DNA from 3 places in the Streptomyces sp. NPDC048639 genome. Region 1 is predicted to be linked to each of the others. Evidence: riboswitches for the same ligand, from Rfam matches in the RefSeq annotation. Region 1 holds a riboswitch; each other region holds the start of a gene.
The links. Region 1 has a riboswitch for thiamine pyrophosphate ahead of thiO (glycine oxidase ThiO). Riboswitches for the same ligand answer to the same signal wherever they lie in the genome.
Positions count from the first base shown of each region.

Region 2: it holds a riboswitch for thiamine pyrophosphate, as region 1 does, so the genes downstream of both, ACGFNH_RS08800 (thiamine ABC transporter substrate binding subunit) here and thiO (glycine oxidase ThiO) in region 1, are expected to answer to the same signal.
Region 3: it holds a riboswitch for thiamine pyrophosphate, as region 1 does, so the genes downstream of both, thiC (phosphomethylpyrimidine synthase ThiC) here and thiO (glycine oxidase ThiO) in region 1, are expected to answer to the same signal.

Region 1 is NZ_JBICVP010000001.1:335,672-345,101, reverse strand. Features, by position in the region: gene pknB (Stk1 family PASTA domain-containing Ser/Thr kinase) at 1-849, opposite strand, end outside; gene ACGFNH_RS01480 (SRPBCC domain-containing protein) at 1,017-1,463, opposite strand; gene ACGFNH_RS01475 (thiazole synthase) at 1,613-2,395, opposite strand; gene thiS (sulfur carrier protein ThiS) at 2,485-2,685, opposite strand; gene thiO (glycine oxidase ThiO) at 2,682-3,902, opposite strand; TPP riboswitch at 3,914-4,005, opposite strand; gene ACGFNH_RS01460 (NAD(P)/FAD-dependent oxidoreductase) at 4,229-5,401, shown strand; gene ACGFNH_RS01455 (Rv2175c family DNA-binding protein) at 5,491-5,856, shown strand; gene thiE (thiamine phosphate synthase) at 6,198-6,860, shown strand; gene metF (methylenetetrahydrofolate reductase [NAD(P)H]) at 7,006-7,923, shown strand; gene ACGFNH_RS01440 (hypothetical protein) at 7,959-8,930, shown strand; gene ACGFNH_RS01435 (phytoene desaturase family protein) at 8,990-9,430, opposite strand, start outside.
Region 2 is NZ_JBICVP010000003.1:110,884-120,313, forward strand. Features, by position in the region: gene ACGFNH_RS08795 (ABC transporter permease) at 1-1,131, opposite strand, end outside; gene ACGFNH_RS08800 (thiamine ABC transporter substrate binding subunit) at 1,188-2,264, opposite strand; TPP riboswitch at 2,260-2,369, opposite strand; gene rlmN (23S rRNA (adenine(2503)-C(2))-methyltransferase RlmN) at 2,401-3,507, opposite strand; gene ACGFNH_RS08810 (hypothetical protein) at 3,840-4,613, opposite strand; gene ACGFNH_RS08815 (asparaginase) at 4,741-5,724, shown strand; gene ACGFNH_RS08820 (phosphatidate cytidylyltransferase) at 5,803-6,924, opposite strand; gene frr (ribosome recycling factor) at 6,924-7,481, opposite strand; gene pyrH (UMP kinase) at 7,633-8,418, opposite strand; gene tsf (translation elongation factor Ts) at 8,609-9,430, opposite strand, start outside.
Region 3 is NZ_JBICVP010000009.1:68,169-77,598, reverse strand. Features, by position in the region: gene ACGFNH_RS24315 (NUDIX hydrolase) at 1-361, opposite strand, end outside; gene ACGFNH_RS24310 (hypothetical protein) at 518-661, opposite strand; gene ACGFNH_RS24305 (HTTM domain-containing protein) at 748-1,857, opposite strand; gene ACGFNH_RS24300 (DUF5819 family protein) at 1,871-2,413, opposite strand; gene ACGFNH_RS24295 (ice-binding family protein) at 3,060-4,466, opposite strand; gene ACGFNH_RS24290 (YhjD/YihY/BrkB family envelope integrity protein) at 4,902-5,732, opposite strand; gene thiC (phosphomethylpyrimidine synthase ThiC) at 5,890-7,668, opposite strand; TPP riboswitch at 7,661-7,817, opposite strand; gene ACGFNH_RS24280 (YibE/F family protein) at 7,961-9,340, shown strand; gene ACGFNH_RS24275 (DUF5326 family protein) at 9,312-9,430, opposite strand, start outside.

The DNA.
Region 1 (9,430 bases):
GTCGGTGAGTGTGGCGCGGACGTCCCGGGTGGCCGCGAGCAGTGCCACCGCGTCGGCGGGGCGCAGCTCCGGGCTGCGGGCGGTGGCCGCCGCCATCAGACCGTCGAGCTGGGGGGCCAGCCCGGGCACGGCCGTGGACGGCGGGGCGATGTCCTCGTGCAGATGCTGGTAGAGCACCTGGGCGGGGGTGTCGCCGCTGTGCGGACGCGAGCCGGTGAGCATCTCGTAGAACACGACCCCGCAGGCGTAGATGTCGGCGCGGGTGTCGGAGGTGCCGTGCTCGATCTGCTCCGGTGCGAGATAGGACACAGTGCCGAGCAGTGATCCGGAGGAAGCGGTGGTGTTGGTGTCCACGGCCCGTACGAGCCCGAAGTCGGCGACCTTGACCCGGCCGTCGTCGCCGATGAGGACGTTCTCCGGCTTCATGTCGCGGTGGACGAGCCCGGCGCGGTGGGCGGCGCCGAGGGCCGCGAGGACCGGCTCCAGGATGTCGAGGGCGGCGCGCGGCTGGAGGGCTCCGCGCTCGCGCAGCACGTCGCGCAGCGTGCACCCGGCGACGTACTCCATCGCCAGATAGACGTAGTGGCCGTCGGTGCCCTGGTCGTAGACGCCCACGATGTTGGGATGGGCGAGCCGGGCCACCGACTTGGCCTCGCGAATGAAGCGGTCCACGAACGCGGCGTCGGAGGCGAGGCCAGGGTGCATCACCTTGAGGGCCAGCACCCGGTCGAGACGGGTGTCCACGGCCCGGTAGACCGTGGCCATGCCGCCGACGGCGATCCGTGCGTCCACGCGGTAGCGGCCGTCGAGCACCTGCCCGACGAGCGGGTCCTGGAGGGTCGTATCCACGATCACGCAGTCTACGAGCCATCGCGGACACACCGGTCCACCAGGACCCCTAGGGTGCGGACTGCAGCCGAACGGTGACAGCCGGCCCCGGACGGCGGTGCCGGGGGCGCGATGGGGCGGCTCAGCCGTGGGACGCCTGGGGGACGCGTTCGCGGCGGGGGAGTGGCTCAGCCGTGGGACGCGGCGGCGATGGCGGCTAGCTCCTCCAGCGCCGCCGTCCACGCCATGCGCGCGTACTCCGCGTGCCGCGCCTTGCCCTCGTCGGTCATGTCGAGCGCCTCGATCCCCGTCTCGGCGACGGTGACGCGGGTGCCCGCACCCTCGCTCGCGAGCGTGAACTCGACCAGGGTCGCGTCGCCCCGCTCCGGCGGCTGGTCGGGGTCGGCGGCCAGGAGGAAGACGAACCGGGTGGGTGCCTCGACCAGCTCCACCCGCGCGTGGAACTCCCCGTGCTCGTCCCAGCGGAAGCGCAGCGCCCCGCGCGGGCGCAGGTCCACCTCGGCGCCTCCGAAGGCGTACCAGGTCCGGATGTGCTCCGCGGTGGTCAGCACGCGCCAGACCCGCTCCACGGGGGCGGGGACGTACGCCTCGCGCTCGATCAGGTCGACGCTCACAGGGCACCTCCGGTCTCCGGCCTCGGTTTCCACGCTAGCCGTCCGGGGGCGGCCCGGCCCGCATCGCGGGCGCGAGCGTTCCGGGCCCGCCGGGCTCTCCGCGGCCGGTACGGACGGGCCACCGGTGCCGTCCCACGCGCCCGGTCCGGTTAGAACGCGGGCCGCTCCGGGTCCAGCGCCGCGACCCCCTCCGTCGGCGAGGACGCCTCGGCGAAGTGGCGCCGGGGGATGCGGCCCGCGCGATGCGCCAGCCTGCCCGCCTCGACCGCGTGCCGCATCGCCTCCGCCATCAGCAACGGCTCCTGGGCCCGGGTCACGGCCGACGCGAGCATGACCGCCGCGCATCCCAGCTCCATGGCGAGCGCCGCGTCCGAGGCGGTGCCCGCTCCCGCGTCGAGAATGACGGGGACGCGCGCGTGCTCGGTGATCAGCTGGAAGTTGTGCGGGTTGCGGATGCCGAGTCCGGAGCCGATGGGGGAGCCCAGCGGCATGATCGCGGCGCAGCCCGCGTCCTCCAGCTTCCGCGCCAGGACCGGGTCGTCGCTGGTGTACGGGAGCACGGTGAAGCCGTCGTCGACCAGGGTCTCCGCCGCGTCCAGCAGCTCGACCGGGTCGGGCAGCAGGGTCCGCTCGTCGGCCACGACCTCCAGCTTGATCCAGTCGGTGCCGAGCGCCTCCCGGGCGAGGCGGGCGGTGAGCACGGCCTCGCCCGCGGTGAAGCAGCCTGCGGTGTTCGGCAGGACGCGGATGCCGAGCCGGTTCAGTACGGACAGCACCGAACCGTGGACGGTCGGGTCCAGGCGACGCATCGCCACCGTGGTCAGCTCGGTGCCGGAGGCGACCAGCGCGCGCTCGAGCACCTCCAGGCTCGGCGCACCGCCCGTGCCCATGATCAGCCGGGAGGCGAACGCGCTGTCGCCGATGGTCAGCATGTCGGCACCGGGGGCCGCCCCGGTGCCGGTGCCCCCGGACGTGCTGTTGGCCGCCGTGTCGCGGAATGCGGTGTCGGTCATCGTCCGGATCAGCCTCCTTGGACCGCGGTGAGCACCTCGACACGATCGCCGTCGCCCAGCGCCGTGCCGGACCACCGGCCGCGCGGCACGACGGTCTCGTTCAGTGCGGCGGCGACACCCGACGGTGCCGTGGTCAGCGTTGCGACCACCTCGTCGAGGGTGGTCCCCGCGGGGACGTCCCGCGGCTCCCCGTTCACAGAGACGGTCATACGGGCAACTCCTGGAGTCGGCGGGGTGCGGACAGAAAACGCTGTGGGGTGAACGGGCGGGCCTCCTGGGGGAGTTCGCCGGTGGCCAGCACCTCGGCCATCGCATCGCCCGTGACCGGCGTGAGCAGCACGCCGTTGCGGTAGTGACCGGTCGCCAGATGCAGGCCCGGCAGCTCGGTCGGCCCCAGCAGGGGCGCGTTGTCCGGGGAACCGGGACGCAGCCCCGCGCGGGTCTCGACGAGCGGGAGTTCGGTGAGGCCGGGCACCAACTCGTGGGCGTCACGCAGCAGTTCGTAGACCCCTCCCGCGGTGACCGTGGTGTCCCACCCGAGCTCCTCGCTCGTGGCGCCGATCACCAGCTCACCGCTCTCCCGCGGTACGAGGTAGACCTGCCCGCCGCGCACCACGGCCCGTACGGTCCGCGACAGGAACGGCCGGTACGCCTCGGGAACGCGCAGCCGCAGCACCTGCCCCTTGACCGGCCGGACCGGCGGCACCACGTCCTCCGGCACTCCGTCGAGCTTCCCGCTCCGGCTCCCCGCCGCGAGGACGGTCTGCTCCGCGGAGAGTTCGCTGCCGTCGTCGAGCACCGCGCCCACGGCCCGGTCCCGTACGACCGTGAGCCGCCGGGTCCAGGAGCGGTGCAGCTCCACACCGGCGCGCTCGCAGGCCCGCAGGAGGGCGGCGGCGAGGCGGCGCGGGTCGGTCTGGTGGTCGCCGTCCACGCGGAGGCCGCCGCGTACGCCGGGCGCGAGCATGGGCTCCAGGCGGCGGCATTCGCGCCCGGTCAGCCACTGCGAGTCGAGCCCGTACCGGAGCTGGAGTGCGTGCAGCTCGCGCATATGGGCGCGGTCGTCGGCGTCCAGCGCGACGGCGAGGGTGCCGCAGGCGCGGTAGCCGATGTCCAGCCCGCTCGCCTCCCGCAGCTCGGCCGCGAAGTCCGGATAGCGCTCGGCGGAGGCGAGATTGAGCCCGAGGAGGGTCTCCTCGCCGTAGTGGAGCTCGGTGACGGCCGCCAGCATGCCGGCGGCGACCTGCGCGGCGCCGCCGCCCGGCGACGGATCGGCGACCGCCGTGCGCAGGCCCCGCTGGGCCGCGCGCCAGGCCGTGACGAGGCCGATGATCCCGCCCCCGACGACGAGGACGTCGTAGCCCGCGGGCGCGGGTCCGTCCCGCCCGCCAGGACCGTGTGAACTGCTGGTGTCGGATGCGTGCATGGGCGCCCGGCCCCTCCCTTCGCCGGCATGACCCGGATCAGGTTCGTACGGTCGGAGGCCGTCCAGCCTCCCTCTCAGCCCGGTGCGTCCGGGCTCCCGCGAGTGCTCTCGATCCGCCACCATAGTCCCTGGCTCCGACGGGGAGTAAGGGAGCGGCACCGGGTGTGCGCGGGGGGCGCCCGGCCCGCGGCACACTCCGGCGTACGTGATGCTGTGTCAGAGATCTCGACGCGCGCGTCTGCGGCCCGCCCCCGAAGCCGTCCTAGAGTGATCGTGTGAGCGATGACAAGCAGCCAGAGCAGCGGGTCGTGATCGTCGGCGCCGGAATGGCCGGGGTGCAGACGGCGGTCGCCCTGCGCGAGCGGGGCTGGAGGGGCTCGATCACACTGCTGGGGGCCGAGTCGCACGAGCCGTACGACCGGCCGCCGCTCTCCAAGGCCGTGCTCCTCGGCAAGGCCGACGGATCCGCCCTCGAGATCGACTTCCCGGCCCTGGGCATCGACCTGCTGCTGAGCCGACACGTCACCAGACTCCGCCCCGACCGGCACGTCCTGGAGACCGCCGACGGGCCCGTCCCGTACGACACGCTGGTCATCGCCACCGGCGCCGAACCGGTCACCCTCCCCGGCACCGAGGCCGAACCCGGCGTATACGTGCTGCGCACCCTCGACGACGCGGAGCGGCTGCGCCCCGTGCTCGAGGGCCGGCAGGAGGTCGTGGTGGTCGGCGCGGGCTGGATCGGAGCGGAGTTCGCGACCGCCGCGCTGGAGGCCGGCTGCCCGGTGACCGTCGTCGAGGCCGCGGACCGGCCGCTCGCCGGGGCCCTCCCGGCGGAGGTCGCCGAGCACATGGCCGCCTGGTACACGGACAACGGCGCCCGGCTGATCACCGGCGCCCGGGTGGCGGCGGTCGAGGCGGGCGCGGTGGTGCTGGAGGACGGACAGCGGCTGCGCGCGGACGCCGTGCTCGTCGGCATCGGGGCCCGCCCCACCACGGCCTGGCTGACCAACTCCGATGTGGAGCTGTGCCCGGACGGCTCCGTCCGTGCCGACGAGCGTCTGCGCACCTCGCAGCCCGACGTCTACGCGGTCGGCGACTGCGCGTCCTTCCCGTCCGGCCGCTACGGGGTGCGCCTTCTCGTGCACCACTGGGACAACGCGCTGCAGGGGCCGCGCACGGTCGCCGCGAACATCGTCGGCGAGGAGACCGCGGGATCCGTCTACGACCCGGTGCCCTACTTCTGGTCCGAGCAGTTCGGCCGGTTCGTGCAGTACGCGGGGCATCACTCCGGCGCCGACACCACGGTCTGGCGGGGCGACCCGACCAGCGCCTCGTGGTCGGTCTGCTGGCTGCGCGACGGGGTCCTGGTGGCGCTGCTGGCCGTGGGCCGGCCGCGGGATCTGGCGCAGGGGCGACGGTTGATCGAACAGGGCGCGCGGCTCGACCCGGAACGGGCCGCGGACCAGTCCGTACCGCTCAAGACGGCCGTCCTGGGCTGAGGCGGAGCCACCGGCGGAGGGCCGACGATCAGCCCCGCCCGGCCGCGCTCTGCTACCGGCTGTCAGTCCGGGATGGCAGGCTGGTGTCCGTGACCGAGATTGACACCAAGACCGATGCGCTTGTTCCCGCCTGGCTCACCCTCCCCGACGTCGCCGAACGGCTGGGCGTCGAGGTGACCCGTGTCAGGCAGCTCGTCAAGGAGGGCCAGCTCATCGCGGTCCGCCGCGGAGAGAACCGGGTTCTGCAGGTGCCGGCCGAATTCGTCGGTGACGGCAAGGTCGTCAAGGGCCTCGCCGGGACGCTGACGCTCCTCAGGGACGACGGCTTCACCGACGAGGAGATGCTGGAGTGGCTCTTCACGCCGGACCCGACCCTGCCAGGCACGCCGGCCCAGGCGCTGCGTGAGAACCGCGGCACGGAGGTGAAGCGCCGCGCCCAGGCGCTCGCCGTCTGACCGCATCGCACCGCAGGGCACCGCGCCCGCAGCGGGTCCTTCACCGCACCGGTGTCCGTACGCCCGGCCGCACGGCGTCCGGGCGCGAGCGTCCGGGCCTTGCCGCCCGGGCGTGAAGTACCGCCTGCCCGCAGCGCGGTGGCCTCCGGCGCGGTGAGGTGGGCCTCCCGCGCGGTGCGGCAGCTTCCCGTGCGGTTGCGCAGCCTCCCTGCGCGGCGCGGGGATGGACGCGCGCACGCGTCCTCCCCGGTGACCGCGCCTCGATGCCCCGACCGGCAACCCCGTACGGTGTGCGGGCCGGACCTCCGGCCCGCACACCGCCGACCCGGGGAGGGGAACCCATGGCCGCCGCAGCCCCCACCGCCCGCGACCAGCTCGCCGACGCCCTGCTCTATCTCTGCACCGACGCGCGCAAGCGCCAGGGCGATCTGCCCGAGTTCCTCGACGCGGTGCTGGCCTCCGGGGTGGACATCGTGCAACTCCGCGACAAGGGCATGGAGGCCGCGGAGGAGCTGGAGCATCTCGAGGTCTTCGCGGACGCCTGCCGCCGCCACGGCAAGCTCCTCGCCGTCAACGACCGGGCCGATGTGGCCCATGCGAGCCGCTCCGCCGTACTGCATCTGGGCCAGGGCGACCTGCCCGTGCCCGCCGCCCGCGCGCTCCTCGGCGACTCCGTGGTCATCGGGCGCTCCACGCACGCCGAGGCGGAGGTCGACGCGGCGGTGGCCGAGCCCGGTGTGGACTACTTCTGCACCGGTCCGTGCTGGCCCACCCCCACCAAGGCCGGCCGCCATGCCCCCGGTCTGCCGCTCGTGCGGTATGCGGCGTCGCTGGAGCCCGTACGGCCCTGGTTCGCGATCGGGGGCATCGACGCGTCCCGTCTGGACGAGGTGCTGGACGCCGGGGCGCGGCGGGTCGTCGTCGTCCGGGCGATCACGGACGCGGACGACCCCGGCGCGGCGGCGGCGGATCTGGCGAAGCGGCTGCGCGAACGCGGGGCGTGAGCGGAGCATCAGCAGGCCGTCACCGTCGCGGCGAGCGCGGTGCGTAACCGGACGGGTTGTCCGAGTGGTGGACGGGATCCGGGCCAACCCGGCATATCGTCGGCTTTTGTTGGGGCTGTGCCCGGCCGCTGGTTAACCTGCCCCTATGGCCCTTGGCACTGCGTCCACCAGAATGGACCGCGCGCGTACCGTCCGTGACCTGCTTGCCTCAGGCAAGCGGTCCTATTCCTTCGAGTTTGCCGCCCCGAAAACGGAGAAGGGCGAGCGGACCCTCTGGAACGCCATCCGCCGCATCGAGGCGGTCGCCCCCACCTTCGTCTCCGTGACGTACGGCGCGGGCGGCTCGTCCCGCGACGGCACCGTACGGGCCACCGAGCGCATCGCGACCGACACCACCCTCACCCCCGTCGCCCATCTCACCGCCGTCGACCACTCCCTCGCCGAGCTTCGCAATGTCATCGGCCGCTACGCCGACGCCGGGATCCGCAACATGCTGGCGCTGCGCGGGGACCCGCCGGGCGACCCGATGGGGGAGTGGGTGGCCCATCCCCAGGGTGTCCAGTACGCCGCCGATCTCGTCCGGCTCATCAAGGAGTCGGGCGACTTCTGTGTCGGCGTCGCCGCCTTCCCCGAGATGCACCCCCGCTCCGCGGACTGGGATTCCGACGTACGTCACTTCGTGGACAAATGCCGTGCGGGTGCGGACTTCGCGATCACGCAGATGTTCTTCTACGCCGACGACTACCTCCGGCTGCGGGACCGCGTCGAGGCCGCGGGCTGCAGCACGCCGATCATCCCGGAGATCATGCCGGTCACCAACGTCCGGCAGATCGAGCGATTCGCCCAGCTCAGCAACGCTGCCTTCCCGCCCGAGCTGGCGGAAAGAATCCTTTCGGTCAAAGACGACCCGGCGGCTGTACGCTCGGTGGGGATCGAGTACGCGACGGAGCTGTGCGCCCGGCTGATGTCCGAGGACATCCCCGGGTTGCATTTCATTACGTTGAACCACTCCACAGCGACTCTGGAAATCTACGAGAATCTGGGACTGTCCCAACAGTCCTGACGGCTAGGCCGAAAAGCGGCGGAAGAGGGGCGGACATGGGCTGGACGGTCCTCTACATCGCATTTGGCGTCGTCGCGCTGTGGTTGCTCGGCGAGGTCCTCCTGCAGTACAAGGCGCGACTGCGATGGCGCCTGCTCGCCTTCGTGGGCTTCCTCGGCGTGGTCATCGGCGTGCTGACGCAGTCGGTCGTCGTCATCGGGGCGGGCGCGGCCGCCTTCGCGGTCGGCCAGACCTACGTCACGCTCTCCTTCCGGCGCGGCTTCTCCACCGGCTGGGCGCTCCGCAACGGCATCGTCGAGAACCGGCGCCGCAAGGACGAGGAGGAGGACGTCGCCGAGTACGCCGACCCCACGCTCGAGGTCTCCGGTCTCGAAGCACCCGGGGACGAGCAGTACCAGCAGCAGTACCAGCCGTACGAGCAGTACCAGCAGGAGGCCGGGCAGGACCCCCGCGACGTCTACCAGCCGCAGCCGATGCCGGACGACACCGGCCAGTACGGCATCTACAGCGACGCGGCGTACGACGGTCTGGGCGCCGGCCAGGACAACCGCGGCGCGTACGCGGCGACCTCCGCCTACGCGACCACGCCCGCCTACGGCGACTACGGCCAGCAGCAGGACCCGCTGGGCGACCCGGGCAGCTATGCGGCCGCGGGGCAGTACGACTACGGGACGGGGCAGTACCAGGCGTACACCGACCCGTATCCGGGCACCGACACCGGCGCCCAGAACTACGACCCGTACGCGTCCTACGGCGGGCAGGGCTACGACTACGGCCAGTACGCCGACCCGTACGGCACCAACTCCCAGGGCCAGTACGGCGACACCCCGCCCGGCGGGGTGTGGGCGCCGCAGCAGGGCACCGGCGACCAGCAGCAGCCCGGCGAACTGCCGGACGAGCAGGCGTACCCGTACCAGCAGGGCTACGGCAACGGCTACGGGAACGGGAACGGGAACGGCTACAGCAACGGCAACGGAAACGGCTACGACGACCAGTACCGGTACTGACCGGGACACGGCACCGCGACGGGCGCGCGACGCGGCCCGAACCGGTCAGGGCGCGCCGCTCACTGTGAGCCGCGCCAGTCGTCACCCTCGACGATGAGTCCGGCCACCAGCGCGCCCGACATCCCGGCGTGCGCGAGCCCGCCGCCCGGGTGGTACCAGCCGCCGACCGTGTAGAGCCCCGGCAGCCGGGTGCGGTTGGCCGCGCGGAGCTGCTCCCCGCGAGCCCCCGCAAGGGAGGGCCCCGGCACGGCTCCGCCCGCCACCCCCGTCTCGTCGGCAGCGTCCGCGGGCGTACGGATCTCGCGCCAGAGGAGCCGCTCGCGCAGATCCGGTATCGCCGCCTCGGCGACCGAGACCATCCGCTCCGCGAAGTCCTCGGCGACGCCGTCGGCCGCCCAGTCGATCGCATCCGGTGCGTCCTCGGCATGGCCGGGCACGGTCACCGCCAGGGTGACCGCCTCGTGCGCGTCGTCGGGGCGCTGCGCGGGGTCGTCGGGGCG
Region 2 (9,430 bases), on a different contig from region 1:
CAGCGCGTCGAAGCCCCGTACGAGCCGTCCGGCGCGCCGGGTCAGGGCGGCGGCCGCGAGTCCGCCGATCAGCAGGGCGATGACCGTGGCCGCGGCGGCGTACCGCAGGGAGTTCCCGACGGCCTCCAGCGGGGCCACGAGGAATGTGCCGCCGCTGCCGGCGGCCGACTGCAGGGCCCGGTAGAAGGTGAACCCGTACCCTCCGGGTGCGGCGAGCGACCGCTCGATCAGGACACCGAGGGGCAGCAGGATCAGGACCGCGACCACGGCCAGCACGCCCGCGAGCAGTGCCCATTGGCCGGGCCCCTGCGGGCGCCGGGCCGTCCGCGCGGGGTCCACGAGCGCGAGGGCGCTCTCCCGGCGCCGTACCGTCCAGGCGTGCAGCGCGAGGATGGCGGCGACCGCGGCGAACTGGACGAGGGTGAGGACGGCGGCCGTCGGCAGGTTCAGGAGCTGCGCGGTCTGCCGGTAGATCTCGACCTCCAGCGTCGCGTAGCGCGGCCCGCCGAGGATCTGCACGGCCCCGAAGGAGGTGAAGGTGAAGAGGAACACCATGAGGGCGGCGGCCGCGACCGAGGGCGCCAGCGCGGGCAGCGTCACCCGGCGCCAGGCCGCGAAGCGGCTCGCGCCCAGGACGCGCGCCGCCTCCTCCTGACGCGGGTCGAGCTGGGCCCAGAGCCCGCCGACGGTGCGGATCACGACCGCGTAGTTGAAGAAGACATGGGCGAGAAGGATCGCCCAGACCGTGGTGTCCAGGCGGAAGCCCCACAGGTCGTCGAGCATCCCGCCCCGGCCGAGCAGCGCGAGGAAGGCGGAGCCGACGACGACCGTCGGCAGCACGAACGGCACCACCACGACCGCCCGCAGAACTTCCTTGCCGGGGAAGGCGAACCGGGCGAAGACATAGGCGCCGGGCAGCGCGATCGCGAGGGTCAGCGCGGTGGAGGCGGCGGCCTGCCAGGCCGTGAACCACAGGACGTCCAGGACGCCCGGATCGGTCAGCGCCTGGGCGGCCCGCCCCAACCGCCAGTGTCCGCCCTCCTTGAGGCCCCGGCCGACGATTGCGGCGACCGGGTATCCGAAGAAGACACCGAAGAAGGCGGCGGGCACGGCCATGAGCGCGAGCCGCAGCGCCGTCTCCCGGCGGCCACGGGGCCGGGACCGGACGGGTTCCGCCTCGGCGGTGGTTACTTCAGGACCAGCGAGGACCACTGTTCGACCCACTGCTCACGGTTCTCGGCGATCTTCCCGGGCGCCATCGTCGCGGGCTTGTCGATGCTCTCGCCGTACTTGCTGAACAGCTCGGGCAGCCGGGCGTCCTGGCGCGCCGGGTTGACGAACATCTTCAACGGGACGTCCTCCTGGAAGGTCTTGCTCAGCAGGAAGTCCAGCAGCGCCTTGCCGCCCTTCTCGTTCTTCGCGCCGTTCAGCAGCCCCGCGAACTCGATCTGCCGGAAGCAGGTGCCGGTCGCGACCCCCGTCGGCGCCTCCTTCGGCTGCGGCTTCATCTCCAGGACCCCGGCGGGCGGGCTGGAGGCGTACGACACCACGAGCGGCTTGTCGCCCTTGCCCGCGCCCGAGAAGCGGTCGAAGTAGGCCTGCTCCCAGCCGTCGACGACCTCGACGCCGTTGGCCTTCAGCTTCTTCCAGTAGTCCTGCCACGTGTCCTCGCCACGGGACGCGGCCGTGCCGAGGAGGAAGCCGAGGCCCGGGGAGGACGTGGCGGCGTTCTCCGTGACCAGGAGGTTCTTGTACGCGGGCTTGAGCAGGTCGTCGAAGGTGCGCGGCGGCGCGAGCTTCTTGCCGGCGAAGTACTTCCGGTCGTAGTTGACGCAGATGTCGCCGGAGTCGACGGGTGTGACGCGGTGCCGGTCCCCGTCGAGCCGGAGCGCGGCCGGGACCTTGTCCAGGTCCTTGGCCTCGTACGGGGTGAACAGGCCGGCGTCGAGGGCCCGGGAGAGCAGGGTGTTGTCGACGCCGAAGAAGACGTCGCCCTGCGGATTGTCCTTGGACAGGACGGCCTGGTTCACCGCCGAACCGGCGTCACCGCCGCGCAGCACCTCGACCTTGTAGCCGGTCTCCTTCGTGAACTGCTTGAGGACCTTGGCCGAGGCCTGGAAGGAGTCGTGGGTGACAAGGGTGACGGTCCTGCGGTCCGCGGCCTTGTCTCCGGTGTCGTCCGAGCCGCCGCACGCGGCGAGTGCCGAGACACCGAGGGCGCCGAGCAGCGCCGCGCCCATGGCACGCCGAAGGTTGGTGTTCATCGTTGAGCAGACTCCCTACGCCGGTATTACCCGGATCAGGTCCGAGGGTCTGCGGCGTCGCACGGCCGCACTCTCAGCGCTCGGTGCGCTCCCCTGTCGGAGTGTTCATTTGTACGAATGCACGCTATCAGCGCCGTCAACGCTCGGTCGCGGCCAGCTGCCCGCAGGCACCGTCGATCTCCTGCCCCCGGGTGTCCCGTACGGTCACGGGCACACCGTGCGCCTCGAGTGCGGCGACGAACGCCCGCTCGTCCTCGGGGCGGGAGGCGGTCCACTTCGACCCGGGGGTCGGGTTCAGCGGGATGAGGTTGACGTGCACCCGGCGGTTCTTCAGGAGCCGGCCGAGGAGATCGGCCCGCCACGCCTGGTCGTTGATGTCCCTGATCAGGGCGTACTCGATGGAGATCCGGCGGCCGGACTTCTCCGCGTACTCCCAGGCGGCGTCGAGGACTTCGCGCACCTTCCAGCGGGTGTTGACCGGCACGAGGGTGTCGCGCAGCTCGTCGTCGGGGGCGTGCAGGGACACCGCGAGACGGCACTTGAAGCCCTCGTCGGCGAAGCGGAGCATCGCGGGCACGAGACCGACGGTGGAGACGGTGATGCCGCGCTGCGACAGGCCGAGGCCGTCCGGCTCCGGGTCGGTGAGGCGGCGGATGGCGCCGACGACCCGGTTGTAGTTGGCGAGCGGCTCACCCATGCCCATGAAGACGATGTTGGACAGCCGCGCCGGGCCACCCGGGATCTCGCCGTCGCGCAGCGCCCGCATGCCGTCGACGATCTGGTGCACGATCTCGGCGGTGGAGAGGTTGCGGTCGAGCCCGGCCTGGCCGGTCGCGCAGAACGGGCAGTTCATGCCACAGCCCGCCTGCGAGGAGATGCACATGGTGACCCGATCGGGATAGCGCATCAGCACGGACTCGACGAGCGTGCCGTCGAAGAGCCGCCACAGCGTCTTACGGGTCGTGTCGTCGTCGCAGGAGATGTGCCGCACCACGGACATCAGCTCGGGCAGCAGCCCGGCGGCCAGCTTCTCGCGCGAGGCTGCGGGGATGTCGGTCCAGGCCGCGGGGTCGTCGGCGTACCGGGCGAAGTAGTGACGCGACACCTGACCGGCGCGGAACGGCTTCTCACCGAGCGCGGCCACGGCGTCACGGCGCTCGGCGGGCGTGAGATCGGCAAGGTGCCGCGGCGGCTTCTTGGCACCGCGCGGCGCGACAAAGGTGAGTTCTCCGGGTGCAGGCATAACTGCACCAGTGTGGCAGATCAACTACGGCGCCCCAGGCCGGAGCGGTGGGAGACCGGTCACCCCCGGGCCCCGTCTCCTATGGCCGAAGGCGGTCGATGGCCTCTCTGCCGTATGAGACCTCGGGGGCCGGACGAACTCATCGGCGGCACAAGGTCACGTCCAGCGGCTACGACAACGGCCCCGCGCCCACCGCGCCAGGACATCGGACGGAAGGCAGCGAGCAGGGCACGCCGGAGTGGTAGCAGAACGTTCCCGCAGGGCGGCCTTCCGTAACCGTTCGCCCTCCGATCCTGTGCGGTCCCCCTTGCATCACCACGCCTGGCATCCGTTCACGCCGGGCCGTCGTCCCCCGTGCCCCGGGCCGTCTCCGCGCGGGTGCGTTCGTACGCGGCGCGGTCGCGGATCTCCCAAGCGGCCTGGCCGATGGCGAGGACTCCGCGTGCGGGGAGGGTGACGTCCCCGATGCGCGGACTCTCCCGGAGGCGGACCGGGGACCCCAGGTCGATGCCGTCGAGCGTGGCCCGCGCATGGTCGATGAAGTACATCTGCTGCGGCATCAGCGTTCCGGTGTGACCGCTGGGCATCACACCGGACAACTGAAGCCGCCCCAGGCCCAGGGCGCCTGCGAGGCGCTCTCGCAGCCGGAGCAGGAAGGGGGAACGCCAGGTGGCGGCCGGCATGCCTGCACCGGCGGCGTTGAGGAGGGTCAGCAGCGGGGTGACGGACGCGGTCAGGGTCCAGTCCAGTGCAGGTGAGTCGGCCCCGTCCATCACGACCCGCAGGGACGCCGGCCCCGTCCAGGTCAGCTCGATACGAGCATGCGCCGTACGGACACACGCCGGGCCGTAGTAGCGGGGGCAGGCGGTGTCGAGACGCGGCCCGTCGACGTAGAGCGACCACCGGCCCTGCGGGTCCCGGTGCCAGAGCGTGCGGTAGGGGGCGAAGGAGTTCTCAGGGAAGACCCGCAGGGCGAGGACGTGCCCGGAATCGAGGGGGAGCCCGAAGACGCCCCAGCCCTTCACGTACTCACAGCCGGGCCATGGGGCCTCGCCGCGCCCCATGGGGAGTGCCGAGAGCCGGGAGGCCAGGTCGAGCATGCTCATCACCCCGCGCGGTCGGGCGGCCCCCGCCTCAAGGGTAGGGCGGTACGCAGCCGGACGCGGTCCGCGCTCCGGTACGGTGAGGCGGCCCGGCGGCCGTGCCGGGTACAGGGGATGGGGGGAACGGCGCATGCGCGTCGCACTGTTCGCACTCGGCGGCACCATCTCGGTGTCCGGCGGGCCCGGCCGCGACGGCGGGGTGCCGCGACTGACCGGGGCCGAAATCGCCACGGCCGTACCGGGGTTGGCCGAGGCCGGGATGGAGCTCGATGTCCGCGACGTCCAGGCCGTGCCCAGCGCGAGCCTGACCTTCGCGCAGGTGCTGGACGTGGTGGCCGCCGCCTCCTCTGCGGTGCGGAACGGTGCCCTCGGCGTCGTCGTCACCCAGGGCACGGACACCCTGGAGGAGACGGCTTTCCTGGCCGATCTCGTCTGGCCGCACGAGGCACCCCTCGTCTTCACCGGTGCGATGCGCAAGCCCACGCTCGCCGGCGCGGACGGCCCGGCGAACGTCCTTGCGGCCGTACGGGTCGCTGCCTCGGACCGCGCCCGGTCCCTGGGCGCGCTGGTCGCCGTCAACGACGAGATCCACGCGCCGCGATGGGTCCGCAAGGCCCACAGCACCAGTACGGCGACCTTCGTCTCCCCCAACGCCGGCCCCGTCGGGCACGTCGTCGAGGGACGGGTGCGGATCATGGCAGTGCCGCCGCGCCACGAGCCTCTACCGCTCCCCGCGGAGCCCTTCGCCGCGGCGCGCGTCGCCCTCCACTGCGTCACGTTCGACGACGACGCCGCACTCCTCGGCACGGCCGCGGACACCTGTGACGGTCTCGTCGTCGCCGGTTTCGGGGTCGGCCACGTGCCTTCCGCGCTCGCGCCGGTGCTCGGCACCCTGGCCGAACGTATGCCGGTCGTGCTGACGTCACGGACGGGCAGCGGGTCCGTGTTGCGGAACGCCTACAGCGCGGCCGGGTCCGAGACGGACCTGCAGCGGCGGGGGCTGATCAACGGCGGGATGCTCGACCCGTACAAGGCCCGGGTGCTGCTGCGTCTGCTCCTGGCCACCGGTGCGGGGTCCGAGGAGATGGCGGCGGCCTTCGTCCGGCATGGCTGAGCGGGGCCGACGGGCACGGCGACATGGCGAAGGGGCCCGCACGCAGAGCGGCGGACCCCTTGATGTCGTACGTCCCGGTCAGCCCGAGCCGACGAAGACCACCAGCAGCAGCCAGACCACGGGCGCGGTCGGCAGGAGCGAGTCCAGCCGGTCCATGATCCCGCCGTGGCCCGGCAGCAGGTTCCCCATGTCCTTGATCCCGAGATCTCGCTTGATCATGGACTCGCCGAGGTCGCCGAGGGTGGCGCTGACCGCCACGGCGAGACCGAGCAGCAGCCCCTGCCACCAGCTCCCGCCGTCGATCAGGTACTCCATGCACAGCGCGCCCGCGGCCATCGCGAAGCCCACGGCGCCCAGCAGCCCTTCGCGGGTCTTGCCGGGGCTGATGCGCGGGGCGAGCTTGTGCCGGCCGAAGCGCCAGCCGATGGCGTACGCGCCCGTGTCGCTGACGACCGTGAGCAGCAGGAAGGTGAGCACACGCCACGGGCCGTCGTCCGCGGCGAGCATCAGGGCCACGAACGAGGCCAGGAACGGCACGTAGAACGCGGCGAAAACACCGGCCGTGACGTCCCGCAGATAGTCCTCGGGAGGCTCGGCCATCCGCCACACCAGTGTGGCGAGCGCGGTCAGGGCCATGGCGACCGACGCGCCCTCCGCGCCCCGCAGATAGCCGGCCACGACCATGGCGGCCCCGCCGACCGCGAGCGGTACGAGCGGGATGCGGATGTACTTCTTCTCGGAAAGCCGGGAGGAGAGTTCCCACAGGCCGACGATCACCGCGGCAGCGATCACCGCGACGAAGACGGCCTTCTCGATGAAGAGCGACGCGATGATCACCGCGCCGAGGCCGAGACCGACCCCTATCGCGGCGCGCAGGTCCCGCCCGGCCCGCTTTTTCTGCGGGGCGGCCGGCGGCTGCGGCGGAGGGCCGCTGTGGCGAGCGGCCCCCCGGTCACGGTCGTCCTGGTTACCGCCGGAGTCGGACACGCTGGGCATGGCCCGAGTCTGCTGCCCTTCGGGCATCCCGTGCGCGGGACCCGCCGGTGCGGACCCCTGGTCTATCGGTCTCCAGAAGCCGGCGGCCGACGGCACCGCGCCGTGGCTCCCCCTGGCTTCGCCGGGGACACCCCGTTCGGCATGGGGAACCGGTGCCCCACCGGCCCAGGGCATGGGGCGGCCCCCCCAGGAAGAGTCGTTCATCAGACCTCGAGCAGCTCGGCTTCCTTGTGCTTGAGCAGCTCGTCCACCTGCGTCACGTGCTTCGCCGTGGTGTCGTCGAGCTCCTTCTCGGCGCGGCGGCCCTCGTCCTCACCGACATCGCCGTCCTTGATGAGCTTGTCGATGGACTCCTTGGCCTTGCGGCGGACGCTGCGGATCGAGATCTTCGCGTCCTCGCCCTTGCCCTTGGCGACCTTGATGTACTCGCGACGGCGCTCCTCGGTCAGCTCCGGGAACACCACACGGATGATGTTGCCGTCGTTCGACGGGTTGACCCCGAGGTCGGAGTCGCGGATCGCCTGCTCGATATTGCGCAGCGCGCTCTTGTCGAAAGGAGTCACGACCGCCATGCGCGGCTCGGGCACCGAGAACGACGCCAGTTGGTTGATCGGCGTCATCGCACCGTAGTAGTCCGCCACGATCTTGTTGAACATCGCCGGGTGCGCACGCCCGGTGCGGATCGCGGCGAAGTCTTCCTTGGCGACCACGACGGCCTTCTCCATCTTCTCCTCGGCCTCGAGGAGGATCTCTTCGATCACCACTTGCTCCTGGTCTCGTGAGTGAGCACAGCCTCGCCCCTCGCGCGTGTTTCCTGCACGGTGTAGGACCGGCAGGTCGTTGTCCATCCCCGTGCCGGGCTGTTCGTGCGGCCCGGAGTTGCCGGGTTTCCCCGGCCGTACGGGTCGGTGGTCAGGCCCGCGTACCCTGATCGCTGACGAGCGTGCCGATCTTCTCACCCTTCACCGCACGCGCGATGTTGCCCTCGGCGAGCAGCTCGAAGACGAGGATCGGAAGCTTGTTGTCCATGCACAGAGTGATGGCGGTGGCGTCGGCGACCTTGAGGCCGCGGGCGATGACCTCGCCGTACTCGAGCGCGTCGAACTTCACCGCGTCGGGGTTCTGCTTCGGGTCGGAGTCGTAGACCCCGTCCACGCCGTTCTTGCCCATCAGAAGCGCCTCGGCGTCGATCTCCAGGGCGCGCTGGGCGGCGGTGGTGTCGGTGGAGAAGTACGGCATGCCCATGCCCGCGCCGAAGATGACGACGCGCCCCTTCTCCAGATGCCGTACTGCCCGCAGAGGGATGTACGGCTCCGCGACCTGTCCCATGGTGATGGCGGTCTGGACGCGGGAGTCGATGCCCTCCTTCTCCAGGAAGTCCTGGAGGGCGAGGCAGTTCATGACCGTGCCGAGCATGCCCATGTAGTCGGAGCGGGCCCGGTCCATGCCGCGCTGCTGCAGTTCGGCACCGCGGAAGAAGTTGCCGCCGCCGATGACGACCGCGACCTCGTAGCCGTCACGGACCACCGCGGAGATCTCACGGGCCATCTTGTGCACCACGTCGGGGTCCACACCGAGCGCCCCTGAACCGGCGAATGCCTCGCCGGACAGCTTCAGCAGGAAGCGGTGGCGTTTCTTCCCGTAATGGCCGTGGCCGGCCTCTTCTGCCGTGTCAGCGGTGTCCGCGCCCTGATTCATGGAGATCTCCTCATGCACATACGAGAAGGCCATTGCCGTTGGGATCTGGTCGAGCCCTCTGCGGCAATGGCCTCCTCGTCACATCTGCGGTCGTCCGGCGTAGAGGCGGCCGACTGCCCCCGACCCTAGCGGGTCGGGCGAATTCCGTCGCTGAACGGAGTTGTACCGAGCCGTACGACGTCGGTACGGATCAGGCGCCGACACGGAAGCGGGCGAACCGCTTCAGGGTAACGCCGGACTCGTCCAGAATCTTCTGCACGCTCTTCTTGTTGTCCTTGGCGAACGCCTGGTCCAGGAGCACGTTCTCCTTGAAGAAGCCGTTCACCCGACCCTCGACGATCTTCGGGAGGGCGGCGTCGGGCTTGCCCTCCTCGCGGGCGGTGGCCTCGGCGACACGGCGCTCGTTCTCCACGGTCTCGGCCGGGATCTCCTCACGGGAGAGGAACTTCGGCGCGAACGCGGCGATGTGCTGCGCGACGTCCTTGGCCACCTCGGCGTTCTCCTGGTCCAGCTCGACCAGGACGCCGACCTGCGGGGGCAGGTCCGGGCTGGTGCGGTGCAGGTAGGAGGCGACGTAGCCACCGGAGAACTGCGCGAAGCGGTCGAGGACGATCTTCTCGCCGAGGGTCGCGTTGGCCTCGTCCACGAACGCCTGGACGGTCTTGCCGGCCTCGATCTCGGAGGCGAGCAGGGCCTGCAGGTCGGCCGGGGAGGTCTTGGCGACGTGCTCGGCGATGGTGTCGGCGACGACCACGAACTTGTCACCCTTGGCGACGAAGTCGGTCTCGCACTTCAGCTCCACCAGAACGCCGGAACCGTTGTCGGCGGAGAGGCGGGAGACGAGGGCGCCGTTCTCGGCACTACGGCTCTCGCGCTTGGCGACGCCCTTCTGGCCCTTGACGCGGAGAATCTCAACGGCCTTGTCGACGTTGCCCTCGGCCTCGTCCAGCGCCTTCTTGCAGTCCATCATGCCGGCGCCGGTGAGCTCACGGAGCTTCTTGACGTCAGCGGC
Region 3 (9,430 bases), on a different contig from region 1:
ACACATGGTGCTGCGAGTCCGTAATACCGTTGGCCGGTTCAGCGTAGATCAGGGGTTTCATCGGCCCCGGCCGCCAGCCCGTCTCCTCAAGCACCTCACGAGCGGCCGCCCCCATCGGGGTCTCATCGGCCTCTACCAGACCCATGGGGAGCTCCCAGGCCCAGGCGTCCGTAATGAACCGATGGCGCCACATCATCAGAACCTCATCACGGGCATTCACGACCACAGCGACAGCCAAGTGGCGGAGCTTGACGACGTGGTACTCCCACCGACGCCCATCCGGCTGCTCAACGTCAGTCAGCCACAAGTTCACCCAAGGGTTCTCGTAGATCGGACGTTCCCCATGGATCTTCCACTGCATTGCGGCAGCCCCTCTCGAAGTACCTCCAAGCATTCCAGAGCAGCGCCACCACGTGGCCGCCTTCCCCCAATTCACGTCACACTGACGAATATCGCTGCAGTGAAGACGGCAGCGTCCCCCGACACTTGCGCCGGGGGACGCGGAGATGCTAGAAGATCACTCCACAACGGGCAGGTAGACCCGGTTGCCCTGAGCCGCGAACTCGGCGGACTTGGCCATCATCCCCGCCGCAATCTCATCTTCGCTGGTCACAGGCGCGTCAGGGCCGAACTGCTCTGTGATGCTTCTACTGATCTTCATCGAGACGATCACTCCGCACCAGGAGGGCGGACTCGGTGCCCCTCTTCGGGGGGGGCTGGGCGTGCCCACAGGTCGTGCAGTACGGCTCAGCCGACCGGCCCGGATTGCGCCGGTACGAGAGAAGCTTCTGCGGGTGACGGGGCTCCCGGCCCGGCGGAGCGTGCCCGCTGGAATGCGCGCCGGCACGTGCGTGCCAGGAACGTGTAGAAGCGGTCCGGGAGGAAGACGGCATCCGCGACGATCATCGCGCCGGAGAAGAGCGGGAGCCCCAAGAGGATCGCGATACCGATGTGCATACCGAGCAGCACAGCCAGGACGGGGTACTTGAACCGGCCGAACTGGGTGAACGGGAAGGCCACCTGGAGAAGAACCGTCAGATATCCGACGGCGACGAGCATCATCGGATACCCGTCCGCCATGTGCGACAACGCGGGCCACGGCCGGAACAGGTCGAGGTTCAGGACGTAGTGGAGAGCCGTCCCGTTCGCCCAGGTTTCCCCCTGCACCTTGTACAAGCCCGTCGACGCGTAGAGGAGGCAGACCTGGACCGCGATGACGAACATGCCGCAGTTGTGCAGCGTCGTGACGAGGATGCGGCGTGCGGAGCCGAGTTGGGACCTGATCTCGGTCGCACTCGATCGGGACGGTAGCTGTACTGCGCTTTCCGAGGGGACGCCGAGCCGGGCCCTGCGGGCGTCGAGGGACCAGCGTCGACCGCAGGCGGTGAAGCAGAGGTACACGGCCATGAGGAGCATCAGGTTGTCTCCTCCGTCCGCCATGTAGATGGCCCTCGCGTGGAAGCAGGCCACCACGGCTGCGAACAGCACGGACACCGCCCTGGTGCGCCAGCCGAGCGCGAAGAGCGCGGAGATGACGAGGGCCGACGCGTAGCAGAACTCGAAGTACGCCCGGCTGTCGGACAGCGTGAGGAAGCTGAACCAGCCCGTCTGGTCGAACAGCTGGGTGGCCAGTTCGGGAGTCCACGGTGAACCGGGGCCCCAGATCTCGTCACGGTGCCCGAACTCCCGCAGGAGGAAAGCGAAATAGAGCAGGCCGTATCCGATGCGCAGCACTGCTGCCGCGTACAAGGAGATCGGTTGTTCTGTGAGCTTGGTGCGGAGCGCCACATGGAGGTCGTGCAGTCGCTGGGTGGCGTCGTCGGTCCGCGATGCCGTCGGGCGCGGCGAGGGTGTCATATCTGGTGCCTGCTCAGTTCGCATGGGATGGCGTCTTCCACCACGGCAGATACCGCGTGTCGACAGGGGCTGGTGCTGTCCGCTGAGGACTGCTCACTGAGCCGGTCGACGTGATCGGCAGCGTGATGACCCGGAGTTGAATGCTGTCAAATGCCTGGTGCCGGTGGGCGGCGACGCGCTCCGCCGCGATGTTGCGCAGATACTTCTTCAGCATCAGAGCCCGCTCTGTGCGTGACTGATCTTCACTGCCGTGCAATTCGAGATACGTGGTCCAGGCCCGGCGCAGCGTGTTCTGCGCGGTATGACTCGGGAACGGGTTGTGCCTGACCGCTGCATTGTCGACGGCTGTCAGGTCGAACCAGTCGCCGACCTCGACCGTGCCGTCAGCGGCAGTCAGCCTGGTCCTCACCGAGATGTGCCGATTGACCGACTCCGGTTCCGGAGCGAAGAGTCGCCAGTTCTGTTCGAACAGGGGATAGACCCACGCGTTGATCGGCTTGCTGTAAGACTTTGAAATCCTGTTCGAGGGGGCCACGTGCAGAAACAGCAGAAGCACGTGGACGACTGAGATTGCCAAGCACAGCGCGACCGCGAGGCTGATCGCCGTCCTGAGCGGTTGCGGTAGTCCGGAGAGCCCCTGGGAGGGACCACTCTGCCCGCCGGAGGACGGTGGCGCCGGTGGTGCACCGTTCGCGCCCCCCTCTTCCCCCCGTTCACGGGGTTCCTTCACATGAACTGACTCAATGCCACCCAGCACGGCCGCACCCGGTCCTTCCCCATCCTGACTGCACGCATCTGCTTCTCCCGAGCTTCCTGCGCACATCCGCGCCCCCGCCGACATGTTCGCGGCCCCTCGTTCAGAACGGGGCTGCGTTGCGGACCGGGGTGACGAGGGGCGTCATCCGTCTTCCCCGGTGCCTGATCCGGGGCGGGCACGCGGCGGAATCCGAGAGGATCCGCCGCGTGCCGCCCATTCATCCACTGCGAGCCGTCGCGTCGGAGGGCTCGCGCCCTCGTTGGAGCCGTCGTGTCGGACCGGCCCCCATAGGAAGCGAGAGGGCTGTCCGGCTTGCTGATTCGCCACCCTGTGGCTCGCGAATCAGCAAGGCCGTCCCGGTCCCGCTGTCCGTGCGACGAGGCTCGTCATCCCTGGTGTTTCGGCCGCTCTCCGTTGTTGCCGGAGTGCTGCCGGTGTCTCTTGGTCACCAGGAGAGTTGCTTCTGCGCTTCCTCGTAGCTGTCGCGCGCTTCCTTGTCACCCTTGTCACCGTGGTGCTCACCCGCGTCGCCAGGCTTCTGGCCCTTGCCGCCGTGGTGCTCACCCTTGTCACCGGGCTTCTGGCCCTTACCGCCGTGGTGCTCACCCTCGCCGCCCGGCTTCTGACCCTTGCCGCCGTGGTGCTCACCCTCGCCACCGGGATACTGGCCATGGCCACCGCCACCGCCCGGCCGACCGTGGTGGTCACCCTGGTCACCGTGATCACGGCCATGGCGGCCGTGGTGTCGTCCGTGGTCGCCGCCGCCGTTGCCGCCGGTGATGGAACCGGTAGTCGCGCCCGTGGTCGCGCCGGTCGTGTCACCACCCGTCGTGGCACCTGTTGTGGCACCGCCCGTCGTCGCACCGGTTGTCGCACCAGTGGTGGCGCCGGTGGTCTCTCCGGTGGTGGCGCCTGTGGTCGCTCCGGTGGTGTTGCCGGCGATGGTGCCGCCGGTGGTGACCCCGCCGGTCGTGAGTCCGCCCGAGGTGACCCCGCCGTTGGTGACACCGCCGGTGGTGATGCCGCCGATCAGTCCGCCGTCGGTGCCACCCGTCGTCGTGGTGGCGCCCGTTGTTGTCGCACCCGTGGTGGCGCCGGTCGTCGCACTGCCACACTGCGGGCGAGTGATCACATTGTTGATCATCGTGACGGAACCGTTCCGTGCCAGCGCCCGGCCGTTGATGGTCGCTGCGTCGTTCAAGGTGATCGACTGCAGCGCCATGATGGTGCCCACGAACCTGGTCCCCGAGCCGATGGTGGCGGAGGTTCCGATCTGCCAGAAGACATTGCACGGCGAGGCCCCGTTGATGAGGGACACCGAGCTGCCCGTGGCCGTCGTCAGCGCCTCTGGGATCTGGAACACCCAGACGGCGTTGGGGTCGCCTTGCGCGTCCAGCGTGAGCGTGCCGGTGAGGCCCATCCCTGCGGCGGCGGGGCGGCTGTAGACGCCCGGAACGAGCGTCAGACCACCGGCGTCCGGCGGGAGGGTGCCATCCGATGCCTGACCGGCGGCGTTGTTGTAGGCAGCGACCAGGTCGGTCTGGGCATCCGCGGGGACGGTACTCGGGGGTTGGTAAATGACCCCGTTCACGATGCCGGGCGGGAAAAAGCCGGTGATCGACGTCCCGGGACTCACTCCGAGATCGCCGTTGACCACGGAGGGACCAGTGTTGGTCACCGACTGGCCACCCAGAACCGCGAATGAGGTCGCCGTACCCAGGGGGACAGCGGTCGCAATGGCGTGGGCCTGCGTCTGTACGAAGCCCACGGCGCCTGCGATCATCACGGCGACCGCCGCGAACCAGGTCGCAAGTGTGCGCCGCTTGGGCGCTCCAAAGTATTTCAGCGTCATCGAGAGGCCCACTCCTGTGAGGAAACGCGGCGAATTCTTTTCTGCGACTCGTTTCGATGCCCGGTGAATCGCTCAACTCTTGCCGTTGCAATGCTAGCCCGCCGAAAACATGCACACGGGATTCATATGGGTGAATCCTGGAGCTAATCATCAACCGCGATACAGATAATCGAATAGTTACATCGGCGAGTTGCTGTCGGAGAAATCCTGTCCCCTTCACGGGGTCGGCCGGCCAGGAATCCCAACCAATTCGGAGCATGATTCGTCAACGCTCGTTATCCGGACGCGCGTTACGTGAACCGACCGAGCTTGGTGGTACAACCGCGGCGCGAGCGGCAGGAATCCCGCGTCTCAGCACTACCTTCGCCGGGTTGGGGCGCAACGCTGACGGGACTCTCGCGATGGCCTTCGCTTTCGCGGAGTGCTTCAGCGCTCTCAACTCCGGGCGCGTTTCCATGCATGCGTGAAGCGTGGAAGCTCCTCGTGCAGCAGACGCCCGGCCAGTGCACCGCCGAATACGACGACTCCCACGCCCACCAGCCAGGACTGGAGGACAAGGACGGTTCCGAAGGGACCGTAGGTGACGGCATTGGATGCGATCAGGGGCGAGAAGATGAGCCGGGAGAAGACCCTGAGGCCGACCAGGCCGATGACGGTGGCCAACGCACCGGGCAGCAGAGCCCGCCAGCGAACCCGCCCGCCGAGCAGAATGCGCTGCGACCACCAGAACAACAGGAGAGCGCTCAGCGCTGCGGCGAACCCGCCAGTCAGGGAGCCCCGCCACAGCCTGGTGGTGGCGGAAACGAAGAGATATGCGACGAGTACACAGAGCCACAGCACGTGCCGCCACCTCGCGTACCAGCGGGCCGAGGGCAGACCCCAGACCTTCTCGTAGCCGGTCTGCACCGCCGCCCCGAAGGTCAGACCGAATACGGCGAGGGCAGCAATACCGAAGGCAGTCGTGGTCCGCAGAGCCTGGCCGGGCCGGGCGAACAGCTCCTCGACCTGCTCTTTGGAGGCCATCGATACGCCGAGCCCGTCCCCGAGCCACTGCGCGAACCCCCGCCCGCGCTCCGGATCGGCCGCGGAGACAACGAGCAGCAACGGCACCAACGTGAGGAGTCCGAGCGCAGCGAACCCCAGCGAACGCGACCCCAGTTCAAGATCTGTGGAGCGCCGCCACCCCCGGCCGACAGGCGAGTCGCGGAATGCCCGGCGCAGCCGTCCGAAAAGGGATGTGCCGGCATGTGGAGACTTCTTCGGCATGCACGTGGACTATCACGGTCGACGACGTCCCGCGGTCTCACCTGTTGTCGGAAGTTGCCCTGCGCACTGCACATGCCTCACTGGGCGGGCAGAGCAGTGTCCCCCAACCCACTTTCCGAACGCGCCTGTTGGGGGACACCGAGAAAACGCTGGAAGATCAATCCGCAATGGGCAGATAGACCCGGTTGCCCTGCGCGGCGAACTCGGCCGACTTGGCCATCATCCCCGCCGCGATCTCTTCTTCGCTGGTCCCGGCAAGATCCGGGGCGAACTGCTCGGTGATGCTTCTGCTGATCTTCATCGAGCAGAACTTCGGGCCGCACATCGAGCAGAAGTGCGCGGTCTTCGCCGGCTCCGCCGGGAGTGTCTGGTCGTGGAAGGCGCGGGCCGTGTCCGGGTCGAGGGCCAGATTGAACTGGTCCTCCCAGCGGAACTCGAACCGCGCGTCCGACAGCGCGTCGTCCCACTCCTGCGCGCCCGGGTGTCCCTTCGCCAGGTCGGCCGCGTGGGCGGCGATCTTGTACGTGATGACGCCCGTCTTCACGTCGTCCCGGTCCGGCAGCCCCAGGTGCTCCTTGGGCGTGACGTAGCAGAGCATCGCCGTGCCCCACCAGGCGATCATCGCGGCGCCGATGCCCGAGGTGATGTGGTCGTAGGCGGGGGCGACGTCGGTCGTCAGCGGGCCGAGTGTGTAGAAGGGCGCCTCCTCGCAGATGTCCTGCTGGAGGTCGATGTTCTCCTTGATCTTGTGCATCGGGACGTGGCCCGGGCCCTCGATCATCGTCTGCACACCACGGGACTTGGCGATGCGGTTCAGCTCGCCCAGCGTCTCCAGCTCCGCGAACTGCGCCTCGTCGTTGGCATCCGCGATCGAGCCTGGCCGCAGGCCGTCGCCGAGCGAGTACGTGACGTCGTAGGCGGCGAGGATGTCGCAGAGCTCCTCGAAGTGCTCGTAGAGGAACGACTCCTTGTGGTGGGCCAGGCACCACGCCGCCATGATCGAGCCGCCGCGGGAGACGATGCCGGTCTTGCGGCGGGCGGTCAGCGGGACGTACGGGAGGCGGACGCCGGCGTGGACCGTCATGTAGTCGACGCCCTGCTCGGCCTGCTCGATGACGGTGTCCTTGTAGATCTCCCAGGTCAGTTCCTCGGCCTTGCCGTCGACCTTCTCCAGCGCCTGGTAGAGGGGGACGGTGCCGATGGGGACGGGGGAGTTGCGCAGTACCCACTCGCGGGTGGTGTGGATGTTGCGGCCGGTGGAGAGGTCCATGACCGTGTCGGCGCCCCATTGGGTGGCCCAGGTCATCTTGTCCACCTCCTCCTCGATGGAGGAAGTGACCGCGGAATTGCCGATGTTGGCGTTGACCTTCACCAGGAACCGCTTGCCGATGATCATCGGCTCGATCTCCGGGTGGTTGACGTTCGCCGGGAGTACGGCGCGGCCCGCCGCGATCTCCTCGCGGACGACCTCGGGCGCGACGTTCTCGCGGAGCGCCACGTACTCCATCTCCGCCGTGATCTCGCCCCGGCGGGCGTACGCGAGCTGGGTCACGGCCCGCCCGTCGCGCCCGCGCCGGGGCAGGCGCGGGCGGCCGGGGAAGACCGCGTCCAGGTTGCGCAGGCCGCCGCGCGGCGAGGTGTGCTTGATGCCGTCGTCCTCGGGGCGCACCGGACGGCCGGCGTACTCCTCCGTGTCGCCGCGGGTGATGATCCAGTTCTCCCGCAGCGGCGCGAGGCCGCGGCGGACATCGGTTTCGACATTGGGGTCGGTGTACGGGCCGGAGGTGTCGTAGAGCGTGACGTCCTGCCCGTTGGTGAGGTGCACTCGCCGCACCGGGACCCTCAAGTCCGGGCGCGAACCGGTCACGTGGTCCTTGTGCCAGCCGATCTCGGTCGAGTCGCCGCTGGCAGGCGTGCGTGCGTCCTGAATGGTCATGAGACCTACTCCCTACGCCGGCATTACCCGGTAACAGGTTCGGCGGTCGACGCAGCGGCTTCCGTGACGGTCCCCGGCATCGGCCGGACACCCCCTACGGAGGTCAGCGCCCTCTCAGCCCGGTGCTCCGAGCTCCCGCGTGTGCAGAAAGGCGCCACCACGGTAACGGGTCGTTCCGGTACGGGAAAAGGGGGTCTCCCGGAGCGGACGTCGCGCCGGGCCCCGGACCGGTCCCGTCGTCGGGACCGACGCCGGTGCGCAGGCGCGTGCGGATGCGGATGCGGATGCGGTCATGTTGCCGTCCGACCGCGGACCGGACGGCGGGCATCACGCCGCACACCGTCCTTGCGATGATCGGGCGGTGACGCCAACGCCCGAGCCCCACTCGCACAGCCACTCCCACAGTCACGGCCCTGCCGCGCCCGTCTCCCAGCATCTGCGCAAGATCATCGCCGCGGTGCTGATCCCGTTCGCCGTGGCCGTGGTCGCCGGCCTGATCGTGCTCTGGCCGGGCGGGGTGCCCGATCACGAACGGTCCGGGGTCGGCTTCGACCGGCAGACGGAGTCCGGCCGGGTCGTGAAGGTCGAGGAGGTCGACTGCAAGGACGTCAACGTCCAGCCGCAGCAGCCCCCGTCCGCCGACGGTTCGCGGACGCAGCCCCCGGGCGGCGCGGAGAAGTCTCCCGGCACCTGCAAGCGGGCGACGGTCGAGGTGACCTCGGGCAAGGACTCGGGCCGGAGGTTCGAGGAGATCGTGCAGCCCGACGCGCCGCGTCAACTGACCACCGGGCAGGGCGTCGTGGTGGCGTACGCGCCCGGCGCCCCCCGCGAACTGCAGTACTCCGTCACCGACGTGGACCGCGGATTCCCCATGGCGCTGCTCGCGGGGATCTTCGCGCTCGCCGTCGTGCTGGTGGGCCGGATGCGGGGGCTGATGGCGCTGATCGCCCTGGCCGTCAGTTTCGCCGTCCTGTCGTTCTTCATCCTTCCGGCGATCCTGCACGGTTCGAACCCGCTGATCGTGGCCATGGTCGGCAGCAGCGCGATCATGCTGATCGCCCTCTACACCTGCCACGGCCTCAACGCACGGACGTCCGTGGCGGCCCTCGGCACGCTGGTCTCCCTGCTGCTGATCGGGCTGCTGGGTTCGGTGTTCATCGGCTGGGCTCAGCTCACCGGGAACACCTCGGACGAGACCGGGCTGATCCACGGCCTCTATCCCGGCATCGACCTCAGTGGTCTGCTGCTGGCCGGTGTCGTCATCGGCTCGCTGGGCGTCCTGGACGACGTGACGGTCACGCAGACGTCGGTGGTGTGGGAGCTGAAGCAGGCCGACGAGGCGATGACGGCGCGTCAGCTCTACCGTGCGGGCCTGCGCATCGGCCGGGACCACATCGCCTCGGTGGTGAACACGCTCGTCCTGGCGTACGCGGGCGCTGCCCTGCCGCTGCTGCTTCTGTTCTCGGTCGCGCAGAGCGATGTGGGGACCGTGGCGAACAGCGAGCTCGTCGCGGAGGAGATCGTACGGACCCTGGTCGGCAGCATCGGGCTGGTGGCGTCGGTGCCGGTGACCACGGGCCTGGCCGCGCTGGTCGTCTCCGCGGACCGGCCGGCGCCGGGGGCGGAGAGCCGCCCCCGGGCCGCTAGCGGTCGCCGGAGGAGGAAGAAGTGAACTTCCGCACCACGTAGATGAGTCCGGCGACGAGAGCGACGAGCACCAGCGCCTTGAAGAGCAGCGCGATGACGACGCCGACCACCTTGA